Regions from separate parts of the Rhizobium sp. 22-785-1 genome, predicted to be linked through region 3. Evidence: riboswitches for the same ligand, from Rfam matches in the RefSeq annotation. Region 3 holds a riboswitch; each other region holds the start of a gene.
The links. Region 3 has a riboswitch for cobalamin ahead of ACQZ5M_RS12860 (DUF1636 domain-containing protein). Riboswitches for the same ligand answer to the same signal wherever they lie in the genome.

Region 1 (2,262 bases), on a different contig from region 3:
CAGCGAGCAGGGGCTGAACCGCAATGACGGCGCGCCCTACGCGGTCTTGATGGGTCCATTCTTGAGCCCGATCGGTATACCCTGTCAGGCTCCGCCATGGGGCTACGTCGCCGGTGCGGATCTCAGAACCGGCAAGATCGCCTACAAGCACAAGAACGGCACCGTCTACGACATGACGCCGCTGCCGCTTCCATTCAAGGTCGGCGTGCCGGGTATCGGCGGCCCGATGATCACCAAGGGCGGCGTAGCTTTCCTCGGTGCGGCCGTCGACAATTATCTGCGTGCCTATGATCTAACCAGCGGCAAGCAGCTTTGGGAGGCACGGCTGCCGGCAGGTGGGCAAGCTACGCCCATGACCTACGCTCTTGAGGACGGCAAGCAATATGTCGTCATGGTTGCCGGCGGTCATGGGTCGGTTGGTACCAAGCCCGGCGACTATGTCATCGCCTATACGCTGCCATAAACAGCGACATTTACTTGAAGCGCTTCGATGGCCGGAAACCCGTTTCCGGCCATTTTGTATTTCCAGTGAACAAAATCCCATCGCACTAAAACGTAATAATATTACATACATTCGCTTGACGGATATCTGGAAATAGTTCTATCTGCCTGCGACGGTTCCAAGCGAGAGATTGCGAGGAATAATAGGGAACGCGGTGCGGAGATGTCTCCAATGCCGTGGCTGCCCCCGCAACTGTAAGCGGATTGTCGAGCACTCGTGGCGCATTCACCTGCGTCAGGCCACTGCGATCTCATCGTGGGAAGGCAGGCAAGACGATCATCCGTGAGCCAGGAGACCTGCCGTCGTCTGTTCATTCCAAAGTCACGGGCGGGGATGCCCTGGAGAGGAAACGCCATGATTGTTATCTGCGCCAAACAGCGCTTACATCCGTCTGTCTATTTCCCGGTTTCCGATCGTCCCACGGCTGTGGTTGGCGAATGAGTGTTTCACTCAATAACGGCGTTTGCGTGTGGGCAGCGTCAACGATTTCGGGGACCATCGGACCATGACACTTCATTTCACAGGCGCATTTCTTGGCGCAGTTCTTGCCGCTGTATCTCTTTTGCCGAATGCAACGGAGGCTGCGGAAACCAGCTATCCACTGACGTTGAAAAATTGCGGCAGGGACGTCACCTTCACCCATGCTCCCAAGCGCACGGTGTCTTTAGGGCAGAGTTCGACGGAGATACTCTATCGTCTGGGACTGGCAGACAAGGTTGTCGGCACTGCCGTCTGGGTTGGCCCGGTGATCAAGGGCTATGAGGAGGCAAATGACAAGGTGGAGCGTCTGGCCGATAACGATCCGAGTTTCGAAAGCGTTCTTGGCAAGAAGCCCGATCTCGTTACCGCGCAGTTCCAATGGCATGTCGGCCCCGAGGGCGTTGTCGGCAAACCCGAACAGTTCGAAGAACTGGGCATTCCGGTCTACGTCTCGCCTGCAGATTGCACGGGCAAGGATAATGCTGGCGGCGGAGATGGCGTCAGGCACTCGGTCTTCACCATGGAGCAGATCTACCAGGAAATCGGAGAGCTTTCGCAGATCTTCAACGTTAAGGATCGCGGCGACGCACTGATTGCCGAGCTGAAAAACCGCGAAGAGACCGCGCGCAAGAAGATCGTTTCCACCAACGGAAAGGTATCTGCTGTATTCTGGTTCTCCAGCGCCGAAGGCGATATCGATCCCTACGTCGCGGGCAAGAACGGTGCGCCTGGCTATATCATGTCGGCGCTTGGCATCAGAAATGTCATCGAGAGCCAGGAAGAATGGCCAACTGTTGGCTGGGAGACCATTGCCAAGTCCAATCCGACCATCATCGTTGCCGCGAGCATGGACCGCCGCCGCTACCCGGCAGACGACATTGCCGTAAAAGAGAAGTTCCTGAAGCAAGATCCTGTCACGAGCCTCATGCCGTCCGTGAAGGATAACCGTATCGTCGTCATGGACGCTCAGGCGATGAACCCGACGATCCGCACGATCGAAGGGATTGAGGTGCTGGCTGACCAGATCGGTCAACTCGGCTTGGCGAAGTAAACGGATGCCCGGTCCCTTGCTGTATGTCCGCGCTGCCATCATTGCAGCTGCGTGTCTTCTGGTGGCGCTGTGGCTCGGAGCCTCAATCGGCGAAACCTCCATGCCGATGGAGGTTGTCGCCAAGGCGGTGGCCAATCGTATTTGGCACGCTGGCTATCCATTGGATGCGATCGATGAAGGGATCATCTGGAACTATCGCCTGAGCCGCGCCGTGGTCGCCGCCTGTTGT
Region 2 (2,262 bases), on a different contig from region 3:
TCCCCAGACGGTCGCTATCTCCTGTTGAACAGTGAGGGCCTGCTTTATCGCTTGTCTCTGGGTGGAGATGTCGCGGTAGAGAAGGTCGACACCGGCTTTGCCGTACAGTGCAACAACGATCATGGCATTTCGCCGGATGGGTCGCTTTACGCGATTTCGGACAAGGTCGAGTTCGGGAAGAGCGCGATCTATCTTCTTCCGTCATCAGGTGGCGCGCCGACATTGATGACGCCGAACCTGCCCTCCTACTGGCATGGCTGGGCGCCGGATGGCAAAAGCTTCGCTTACTGCGGGATCAGAGATCAGATTTTCGATATTTATTCCATGGACATAGAAACCCGCAACGAGACGCGCCTGACCCATGGAGAGGGGCGAAACGACGGGCCGGATTATTCGCCGGACGGTCATTGGATATACTTCAACTCCAGCCGCACGGGACAAATGCAGATCTGGCGCGTAAGAGCAGATGGATCAGCCGTCGAGCGGATCACGAACAGCCCATATGGCGACTGGTTCCCCCATCCGTCTCCAAAGGGAGACAAGGTCGTCTTCATTTCCTATGACGGCGACGTCTTCGACCATCCGCGTGATCTCGATGTTCGCGTGCGACTGATGGATCCCGATGGTGGCAATGTCGAAACGCTCTTTGATCTTTTTGGCGGGCAGGGGACGATGAACTCTCCCAACTGGTCACCAGCTGGTGATGAGTTTGCCTATGTGCGATATTTCCCAGCCGAATAAATCTGCGGCGCTTGCCTTGGCGCCAACAATTGGACATACGGTTTTCGTCAGGTGCCTGCTTGAGCGGGAGAATCGGGAATGCGGTGCAAGACCGCAACGTGCCCAACGCTGTGAGGCGGATGACCGTCGCCATATGCCACTGAGCAATCTCGGGAAGGCGGCAACGGTCAGAAGAAGCCAAGTCAGAAGACCGGCCTGACACGATGGACCAGTCCGCGCGGACGGCGGCAGGTTGTGAGGAAGGAGGTGTGTGACGCGGCGCAATCTGCGTCCTCACGCGGTACTTCCTGCATTGTTGGGGATTGACGATGCGACCTGATGACACCCGGCGCGGCCTGAGGCCAGCTTTTGAATTTGCCGAAGACGACAAGGCTGCGGTCTACCGCGCTATCGAGACTCGCCGCGATGTCCGCAATGAGTTTTTATCCGATCCGCTACCGTATGAACTGATCGGAAAGCTGCTTGCTGCAGCCCACGCCGCGCCTTCGGTCGGCTTTATGCAGCCGTGGAATTTTACCCTCGTCACGAATGGTGAGATCAAACAGGCCGTGTGGCAGGCCTTCAGCCGTGCCAATGAGGAAGCGGCACAGATGTTTGCAGATGAAAAACAGTCGCTTTATCGCAGTCTGAAGCTGGAAGGAATCAGGAAGGCGCCGCTCTCCATCTGCGTCACCTGCGATCCGACAAGAGGTGGCGATGTGGTGCTGGGGCGCACCCACAATCCTCATATGGATGTTTATTCCACGGTCTGCGCAGTCCAGAACCTCTGGCTGGCAGCACGTGCCGAGGGCGTCGGCGTTGGCTGGGTCAGCATCTTTCATGACGATGATATCCGAGAGATACTGGATATCCCGCATCACATTCAAATCGTGGCGTGGCTTTGCCTGGGATATGTTTCTGAACTCTACGCGGAGCCAGAGCTTGCAGTGAAGGGATGGCGCCAACGCCTGCCGTTAGACCAATTGGTATTCAAGAACCGGTGGGGCGAAAAATAGGTAGCAACTTTGCCGCGTGAGCTGCTTCTCAATAGTTGAAAAAAGGTACTTGCCTGTCCTGCTGGCCGATGGCTTACTTTCTCTTTGTTTCGAGAGGGGATTTACCGATGCCGATTGAAAACTGGCTGGCCTTCGTGGCCGCATCCGCCGTCATGCTCGCCATTCCAGGGCCCACGATCCTCCTAGTCATTTCCTATGCGCTCGGACACGGCCGAAAGGCAAGCAGCGCCACGGTTGCTGGCGTAGCCCTTGGCGACTTCACCGCCATGACGGCCTCAATGCTGGGCCTCGGTGCGCTGCTGGCAACGTCTGCCGCGCTCTTCACGATCTTGAAGTGGGTGGGTGCTGCCTATCTGATCTATCTCGGTATCAAACTCTGGCGAGCGCCCGTTGGAGCTTCGTCTGACGGGGAGGGAAATGTGACAGGGCGTGAGCGTCCGATAAAAATATTTCTCCATACCTATATCGTGACGGCGCTGAACCCGAAGAGCATCATCTTTTTCGTCGCCTTCCTGCCGCAGTTCCT
Region 3 (2,262 bases):
CGGTCACGATGATGTGCAGATCGGGACGGCGGCTCTGCAAGGTGGCGACAACGTCCGCCAGATCCAGATAATCGTAGCGAAGCGCGATATTCAATTCGTCCAGAACCAGAAGACCGATCGTCTCATCCGCCATCAGGAGCTTTGCCTCCTCCCAGGCCTTGGTTGCCGCGGCGATATCGCGTTTCAGGTCCTGAGTGTCCCACGTGAAACCCTCGCCCATGGTGCGCCATTCCACCCGGTCACCAAAAAGCGTCAGCGCCTGCTGTTCACCGGTCGACCACGCGCCCTTGATGAACTGGACGATACCAACGCGTCGGCCCGTGCCGAGCATGCGCAGCGCAAGGCCGAAGGCTGCGGTGGACTTGCCCTTGCCGGGGCCGGTATTGACCATCAATAGACCCTTCTCGATGGTCTTCTCGGCTACTTCCGCATCCTGCACGCTCTTGCGGTTCACCATCTTCTCGCGGTGGCGGGCGGCGTCACTGTCGCTGATCTCGCGTGTCATGATGTCCACGTCCTTCCGAGCCTGTTTTGGAAGCGGCGACTATAGTCAAAACGCCCTTCTCGGCAATGGCACCGAGAGCATCGCTCAAGAATCCGCGCATTGACCGCAAGCCAGCTTGCCCGTAAAGGTAAGGCACTGACGGTCTTTTTCCGGCAACGGGAAAAGCTAAGAGGGAACACGGTTCCGCCCGCTTCTCGGGTCAATCCGTGGCTGCCCCCGCAACTGTAAGCGGCAAGCCCGCACCGTAAAGCCACTGGATTTCGATCCGGGAAGGCGGTGCAAGGGCGCCTATTCAAGCCGCAAGCCAGGAGACCTGCCGTTTCAGAAAAAAACGTCTGCCGGGCGGGGTGCTCCGGTCAGTCGGTTGCGCCGAATATCGGTTTGCGCTGTCTCGCATTCCGTCTTCGGCACCGCACCCCTTGCATGTTTTAACGGCGGAAGCGGGCTCGGTTTGGATATTACAGCGACATCGTCTCGGACGGAAGGATCGACCGAAAAGCAGAAAGCTTCCGGTCTTGTTGTCTATGTCTGCCGCAGTTGCCGTAGTGAGGCAGAACCGAATGCCGAGCCGCGCCTCGGCGCGCTGCTGGCAGAGGCTGCGATCGCGCTTGGTGCGGAAGCCGATATCGAGGTACGCAGCGTCAACTGCCTTGCCAATTGCAAGCGTGGTGCCAGTGCCGCGATGCGCAGTGCCGATGGCTGGTCTTACGTCTTCGGCGGGCTGACGCCCGATCATGCCGATGATCTGATCACCGGCGCGCGCCTGCTTGAAAGTTCCACCGACGGCCTGATGCCTTGGCGCGGGCGTCCGGACAGCTTGAAGCGCGGCATGGTCGCGCGCATCCCCCCTTTGAATTTCCTCGAGGAGACATCATGACCACGCTAGAGCGCGTTCCCTGCACCATCGTCACCGGCTTTCTGGGCGCCGGCAAAACCACGCTGCTGCGCGGCCTTCTGGAAAAGCTCGATGGCAAGCGTCTGGCGATTATCGTCAATGAGTTCGGCGATGTCGGCATCGATGGGGACATCCTCAAGGGCTGCGGCATCGAAAGCTGCCCGGAAGAAAACATTGTCGAGCTTGCCAATGGCTGCATCTGCTGCACAGTCGCGGATGATTTTCAGCCGGCCATCGAGGAGATCTTGAGCCGCCAGCCGCGGGTCGAGCATATCCTGATCGAGACCTCCGGTCTTGCGCTGCCCAAGCCACTGGTCCAGGCCTTCCAATGGCCGGCGATCAAGAGTCGCGTCACCGTCGACGCGGTCGTTGCCGTTGCCGATGGTGCGGCACTTGCCGAAGGCATGGTGTCGCATGACATGGACGCGCTCGCCGCCCAGCGCGCCAATGACGAAGCGCTCGACCATGACGATCCGGTCGAGGAAGTCTTCGAAGATCAGATCGCCTGCGCCGACCTGATCGTGCTGACCAAGGCCGATCTTCTCGATGCCGAAGGTCTGGAGCGTGCCAAGGCGCATATCGGCGAGCATCTGCCAAAGGCCGCCAAGATCGTCGTTGCTTCCCACGGCCAGATCGATCCTGCCGTGCTGATCGGGCTTGGGCTGGCAGTCGAAAACGATATCGAAAACCGCCATACCCATCATGATGAGGAAGAGGACCACGATCACGACGAATTCGACAGCTTCGTGGTCGAACTCGGTGCGGTGTCCGATCCGGAGGCCTTGGCAGAACGTATCGCCCAGACCGCGGCGTCTGAGAACGTTCTGCGCATCAAGGGTTTCGTCGAAGTCTCGTCCAAGCC

Region 1: linked by a shared signal. The riboswitch ahead of ACQZ5M_RS19160 (ABC transporter substrate-binding protein) and the one ahead of ACQZ5M_RS12860 (DUF1636 domain-containing protein) in region 3 are both predicted to bind cobalamin.
Region 2: linked by a shared signal. The riboswitch ahead of bluB (5,6-dimethylbenzimidazole synthase) and the one ahead of ACQZ5M_RS12860 (DUF1636 domain-containing protein) in region 3 are both predicted to bind cobalamin.

Annotation. Positions count from the first base shown of each region.
Region 1 is NZ_JBNWDI010000011.1:32,403-34,664, reverse strand. Features, by position in the region: gene ACQZ5M_RS19165 (glucose/quinate/shikimate family membrane-bound PQQ-dependent dehydrogenase) at 1-463, shown strand, start outside; cobalamin riboswitch at 599-820, shown strand; gene ACQZ5M_RS19160 (ABC transporter substrate-binding protein) at 1,008-2,033, shown strand; gene ACQZ5M_RS19155 (FecCD family ABC transporter permease) at 2,038-2,262, shown strand, end outside.
Region 2 is NZ_JBNWDI010000007.1:232,115-234,376, forward strand. Features, by position in the region: gene ACQZ5M_RS15915 (TolB family protein) at 1-741, shown strand, start outside; cobalamin riboswitch at 774-954, shown strand; gene bluB (5,6-dimethylbenzimidazole synthase) at 1,050-1,736, shown strand; gene ACQZ5M_RS15925 (LysE family translocator) at 1,844-2,262, shown strand, end outside.
Region 3 is NZ_JBNWDI010000005.1:286,299-288,560, reverse strand. Features, by position in the region: gene cobO (cob(I)yrinic acid a,c-diamide adenosyltransferase) at 1-505, opposite strand, end outside; cobalamin riboswitch at 628-840, shown strand; gene ACQZ5M_RS12860 (DUF1636 domain-containing protein) at 957-1,382, shown strand; gene cobW (cobalamin biosynthesis protein CobW) at 1,376-2,262, shown strand, end outside.